2 regions of the Bradyrhizobium sp. CCBAU 51745 genome follow, and region 2 is predicted to be linked to the other one. Evidence: riboswitches for the same ligand, from Rfam matches in the RefSeq annotation. Region 2 holds a riboswitch; the other holds the start of a gene.
The links. A riboswitch is a leader RNA that binds a small molecule or an ion and turns the genes downstream of it on or off. The one in region 2 is predicted to bind ZMP and ZTP.
Positions count from the first base shown of each region.

Region 1 (3,205 bases), on a different contig from region 2:
CGGGGCGGGGCTTTGGAACTACCACCAGATGACCGGCTACACGTCGGTCGGGGTCGGCTCCTCCGTTGTGCCGATACGGCTGAATTGCGCGCCTGAAATAACACTGCACCATCTTCATTCAGCTCACGCCGGTCATCAATAAGGGCGATCGCGAACATGCAGCCTGAACATCAGGCGGGAGAGGACAATTTCGCCCACGAAGAATACGGCGACCAGGACGACCACGTCGGTGACCGATAGGGACAGGCGTTTCCAACACATGAGGGCTGGTAGCAAGGCCTCCGGCACTTGATCGAGGCCCGTGGCCTTGCCGCTTGGCTTTATGCCCAGTCGACGCTTCGTGAAGCTCGAAAGCAAGTCACCGACCATTGCGCCCAGCCCGACCAGAAAGGCGGATGCGAAGTCCAGGCCAAGAAATGGGGACATGGCCGTGGTGACGACGATCGAAAGCAGCAAACCTCGCCACGTCTTCGAAGGGCCGAACAGCGGGCTGCCGTCAATGAAACGAACACCGCCGTCAAGAGCGCAAGAGAGGCGGCTTCCAAAGAGGCGCTTTGCAAGAACGGGCACGCCATTGGCAACGGCGAGCAATATCAGCAACTTGAAAATGAGCAGGATCTGCATGCCAACGCATATCCATTTGTCCGCGGTGAGCTATACGCTTTTTGAGGTCTGCACCGGTCTAGCGGTGCAGACTGGTTTGGCGGCCGATCAGTTCGCTCCGGACCCGGACACCACACCCGGGACAGGGAAGGCTCGGCACATCTCGACGCACTCTGACCTGAGGCGCGCGAGAACCGCATCGTCGCCGTTGGCCCGCAGAGCAGCCGCAATGAACTCGCCGATGCGACGCATTTCGGTCTCTTCCATGCCACGCGTCGTCGCCGCCGGTGTCCCGAGGCGAACTCCACTCGGCCTGAGCGGCGGGCGCGGATCGTCTGGAATAACCTGCTTGTTCGTGGTGATCGCTATGGCGTCGAGCACCTCCTCGGCTGCTCGCCCGTCAAGTCCGACGGACGCTGCCGTATCGACGACCATCATGTGATTGTCCGTTCCATCAGTCACCAGCTTCATGCCGCGCTCCATCAGTGCGCCGGCGAGAACCTTCGCGTTGCGCAAGACCTGCCGCGCGTAACCCTGGAAATCCGAGGTCGCCGCCCGCTTGAGCGTCACGGCAATCCCGGCCACGACATTCATGTGAGGCCCGCCCTGCAGCCCGGGAAAGACGGACGCATCGATCCGGCCCGCAATTTCCCTCCGGCACAGGATGATCCCGCCCCGGGGGCCGCGCAGCGTCTTGTGCGATGTCGTCGTCATGACGTCGAAGCCGGCATCAAGCGGATTGCGCATGACATCAGCGGCAACCAATCCGCCATAATGGCTCACGTCAGCCATCGTGAGCGCGCCAACTTCGTCGGCAATGCTTTTGAATGCGGCATAGTCGAGGTCGCGCGGATAGGAGCTGTAGCCGCACAACACCATCTTCGGACGCACTTTGCGCGCAATTGCGCGCAATTCGTCGAAATCTATCGCGCCTGATGAAGGGATCGTCTTGTAGCGCATGAAGTTGAACAAACGCCCCATGTGGGACACCGGCGCGCCGTGCGTGAGATGGCCGCCATGGGAGAGGTCCATGGCGAGAATGGTGTCGCCGGGATTCAACAGGCCGAGATAGACGGCCTGGTTCATCGGTGATCCCGAAAGCGGCTGAACGTTGGCGTGCTCGGCACGAAACAGCGAGCAGGCCCGCTGCCGTGCCAGGTTCTCGATTTCGTCCGTATAGTGCTGGCCGCCGTAATATCTGCGTCCAGGATATCCCTCGGAATATTTATTGGTGAAGACCGATCCGAGCAGTTCGAGCACCTCCGGATAGGTGTAATTCTCCGACGGAATCAGTTCGACGCCGTCCTGTTGACGGCGCTCCTCCCCCGCAAGGGCGGCGGCGATCTCGGTATCGTTGATCGACAGTTCGTTGCGAAACGACGGCATGCTCGGGCTCCTCAACACGCTGTTTTTCCAGCAGATGGGTTGCCCAGGCGATCGGCGTCGGATCCATTCGCGCTTCACCGTGGTCGTTTCCACGTTAGCTCGCCAGTCGCGCGAAAGAACGAATGAGCACGGGCTCTTCGCAAAGGAAGGTTAGCCGAGTTGCGAGGCGTCTGCAACTGCCAGTTCGTGCGGCCGTGGGTCACCAATGGCAGACAAGCTATCCGCGTACGAGCGTCACGCCGGTGATGAGGCACACAACGCCGATTCCTCGCAGGAGCGTGATGGGCGAGGCTGGCGCCTGCAGCCAGGGCGACGAGAGATGCGAGGAAATTCATGCCGCTACTTCAGACGCATAAGAGCAGGACCGGGGAGCTAGGCTGCCTCCCCTACATTGAGATTGCTCTGCAGCTGCGCTCGCCGCAGAAGCGTACGGGCGTAAGCCTCGGAGCTGAGGTCGCCCCGCCGGATTGCCTCGGCAGCGGCAGCAAGGCCGAGCGAGAGATGCTGGCCTGTCCTGCGTCGTTCGTCGAAGGATTGCTAGATATATCCGTCATGCTTCGTCGCTTGCGGAGCAAGCCGGCTGCGGCGGACCACAGCGGCTATCCCAAACCATTGAATGACACTCATCAGCTACGTATCTCGCTTTGGCAAAGGAGCGTCCTGTTGCGCCTCTTCGGGCACGAATGAAAAGCCGTTCGCACGACTGCGTATCCGACCGCCATGCGGGATGCCGAAGTGCGCCGGAAACATGAGGCTGTTATGTTCCGCGCAATGGCCGAGCACGCGCAGGCGCGATTGCATCGCTTGCTCCGGATTCATGCAGAACCGGCTGCTCCAGTCGGGGCGGTAGACTTGAATGGGATTATGCATGACGTCGCCGATGAAGAGGCCCTCATCCTCGCCACTCAGGAGCCGCAAGATCACGTGTCCAGGGGAGTGCCCCGGCGCCGGCTCGATCAAAAGGTTGTCGCCGAGCTGGTCGGTCGTGCTCACGACCTGTTCCTGCTTGGCGGCGATCACGGGCAGGACGGAGTCGGTGAAGACATCGCGCGGCTCCTCCGGCAGATGCGGATTGTGCGATGGGTTCCAAAAGTTCAGTTCCTCGCGAGAGAAGACATATCTCGCGTTTGGGAAGGTCGGGACCCAGCGGCCGTCGACCAATCGGGTATTCCAGCCGACGTGATCAACGTGAAGGTGGGTGCACAGCACATAGTCG
Region 1 covers NZ_LBJP01000086.1:91,587-94,791, forward strand. Annotated here, with positions in the region: gene XH98_RS27135 (metallophosphoesterase) at 1-142, shown strand, start outside; gene XH98_RS27140 (CDP-archaeol synthase) at 136-624, opposite strand; gene glyA (serine hydroxymethyltransferase) at 712-1,989, opposite strand; ZMP/ZTP riboswitch at 2,024-2,109, opposite strand; gene XH98_RS27150 (MBL fold metallo-hydrolase) at 2,620-3,205, opposite strand, start outside.
Region 1: another riboswitch for ZMP and ZTP. It lies ahead of glyA (serine hydroxymethyltransferase); the one in region 2 lies ahead of purH (bifunctional phosphoribosylaminoimidazolecarboxamide formyltransferase/IMP cyclohydrolase).

Region 2 (3,205 bases):
GCCGGCATGGCCGTGCTGGTCGTGTTTTTCGTGACGGGATTCGCGTTGTTGATGCGGGTGAAAGAGTAGCCAAGCTACGCGATCTCGCCGCCGTCATTGCGAGAACCGAAGCGACGAAGCAATCCAGACCCTCTCTGTGGAAACAGACTGGATTGCGTCGCTTCGCTCGCAATGACGAGTTGATAGATCAGTGCCGGAAGTGCCTCGTCCCCGTGAACACCATGGCGATGCCATGCTCGTCGGCGGCCTTGATCACCTCGTCATCGCGCATGGAGCCGCCGGGCTGCACCACCGCGGTGGCGCCGGCCTCGATACAGGCGAGCATGCCGTCGGCGAACGGGAAGAACGCATCCGACGCCACCACCGAGCCCTTGGTCAGCGGCTCCGCCAGCTTCAGCTCGTTGGCCGCATCCAGCGCCTTGCGTGCCGCGATCCGGGCTGAATCGACACGGCTCATCTGACCCGCGCCGATGCCGACGGTGGCGAGATCCTTGGCGTAGATGATGGTGTTGGACTTGACGTGCTTTGCCACCCGGAAAGCGAACTTCAGGTCGCGCATTTCGGCTTCGGTCGGCGCGCGCTTGGTGACGACCTTGAACGTCATGTCGTCGACCACGGCGTTGTCGCGGCTCTGCACCAGAAGCCCGCCGGCCACCGTCTTCGCCGTGAGGCCCGGCGCGCGGGGATCGGGCAGGCTGCCTGCGAGCAGCAGGCGCAGGTTTTTCTTGCCGCCGATGATGGCGATCGCCTCTTCGCTGGCGTCAGGCGCGATGATGACCTCGGTGAAGATCTTCGTGATCTCGCGCGCGGTGTCGGCATCGAGCGGCCGGTTCATCGCGATGATGCCGCCGAAGGCGGAGGTGGAATCGCAGGCCAGCGCCTTGCGATAGGCCTCGACGAGGTTCGCGCCTTCAGCGACGCCGCAAGGGTTGGCGTGCTTGACGATGACGCAGGCCGCGGTGCGCTTGGTGTCGAACTCGCCGATGCACTCATAGGCCGCGTCGGTGTCGTTGATGTTGTTGTAGGAGAGCTCCTTGCCCTGGAGCTGCCGCGCGGTCGAAACGCCCGGGCGCTTGTCGGGCGTCGCGTAAAACGCCGCGGTCTGGTGCGGGTTCTCGCCGTAGCGCAGCGACTGGATCAACTTGCCGCCAAAGGCGCGGAAGTCGGGTGCGTCAATCTCGAGCTGCCGGTTGAACCAGTTGGAAATGGCGGCGTCATAGGCCGCGGTGCGGGCATAGGCCTTTGCCGCAAGCCGCCGGCGCAGCTTCAGCGTGGTCGCGCCGTTGTTGGCAGCGAGCTCGTCGAGAACGGCCTTGTAGTCGTCGGCCTCGACCACGACCGCGACGTCGTCATGGTTCTTCGCGGCGGCGCGGATCATCGCGGGGCCGCCGATGTCGATATTCTCGATGCAATCCTCGAAGCCGGCGCCTTTGTCGACGGTGGCCTCGAACGGATAGAGGTTGACGACGAGGAGATCGATCGGCGCGATGCCGTGCGCCTTCATCGCCTCGGCATGTTCCTTGTTGTCGCGAATTGCGAGCAGGCCGCCATGCACCTTCGGATGCAGCGTCTTGACGCGGCCATCCATCATCTCGGGGAAGCCGGTGAGGTCCGAGACATCCTTCACCTTGAGGCCCGCCGCGGCGATCGCCTTTGCGGTGCCGCCAGTCGAGACCAGCTCGACGTCATGCGCGGCAAGCGCCTTGGCGAACTCGATCAGGCCCGATTTGTCGGAGACGGAGAGCAGGGCGCGGGTGACGCGACGGGGATGGTCAGTCATGAGCAAGATCCTCTGTTCAGGGAGTGTCTATGCCCAGGCGCGCGGCGGATTATGTGTCGCGCTTCCCGATGGTGCTCCATCCAAGGTCGCCAGTCGCGCGAACGAGCGCTCGATAGCAGCTTTTGGCCGTTTTCACAACGCCGAGATGGGGCCGAATCGAGCGCGTCTACAGCGGAAGTTCCGGCTCGCGCCGTGCGTTGCGGCGGGCATTGGTGACCGCGGGCGAGGCGGTGGAGCGCACAAAGCTCCAGCGGATCGTGGGCGCCTGGCGGGCATCCTGGCGGATCACGATCTGGGCGGTGCGACGCGGGCCGTCATTGCCGGCCAGGAACACGCTGTCCTCGAGCTCGACCTTGTCGTCCAGCGCCTCGAAGGTCCAGACGTCGCGGTTCGGCAGCACCAGCATGACGCCGCGCGCATCCGACAGCCGGCTCGCTTTCACCGCGGGATGCAGATGAAACCGCAGCGCGAAATCGGCGTCAGCGCCCTTGAGCCGCGCGCCTTGCGGCGGCGACAGCGTGTCCTCGCCGTCGATCCGCGTGCCGTCATTGGCGACCATCAGCACGCGCCGATGGATCACGCCGAACTTGGCGAGATAGCCATTATGCGAGGTCGTCAGCAGCGTGCCGCCCTCGACGACCTCGCGATAGCTCTCGACCTCATGAGGGCCGCTGATGATCGGCGCGCCGTGCAGCAGCCGCTTCATCGCCGACATCTCGACGAATTGGCAGGACGAGGTGTCGTGATAAGTCAGCGTCGAATGCGCCGCGGTGCCGCGCGCAAACGGCCGCCAATTGTCGCGGCCTGTGGTCGGCATGCCGCAATTGGTGACGATGCGGCTGATGCCTGAGGACAGTTCGAACGACAGGCAACCGGCATGCGCGTCGTGGCTGACGCCGGGCGGCGGCGGCGCGCCGGTGTCGATGATGACAGTGGTCGGGCCCGCATCGAGGCGCTGGAAGCCGGTGTGCGGCATGTTCGCCATCGGCGCGCCATGGGTATCATCATAGGCGAGCAGCGTCGCGAGCAGATCCGATGGCGTCGCGCTCATGCCGTTGAACAAAGCGAAATTGCCGTCGCCGTGCCGGAAGAAGCGCAGCATCGGCATCATGCGGTCGATCGCATTGAGCAGCGCCGGCGGCGGCGCGATGTTGCGCGCGGCAAAGGTCTGCCGCAGCGGCAACAGATCGATCAGGAGCTCGATCAGCGCACCCGGATTGCGCGAGATGTGGCCGCCGTCGGGGAGGATCTGCCGCTGCAACTCGTCGGAGAGCTTTTTCGATGCGCTGCGGATATTGCGGGCCTGATTGGCGAGGCAAAGCGTGGTGTAGCACAGCGCGATCTGCACCTGGAGTTTCGGCACCCCGTCGGGGATGTTGACCATGGTGTAACGCAGGAAGCGGATCTCGCGCGCCAGTGCGCGCA
Region 2 covers NZ_LBJP01000074.1:62,125-65,329, reverse strand. Annotated here, with positions in the region: gene XH98_RS18905 (MFS transporter) at 1-69, shown strand, start outside; gene purH (bifunctional phosphoribosylaminoimidazolecarboxamide formyltransferase/IMP cyclohydrolase) at 188-1,780, opposite strand; ZMP/ZTP riboswitch at 1,805-1,887, opposite strand; gene XH98_RS18895 (heparinase II/III family protein) at 1,947-3,205, opposite strand, start outside.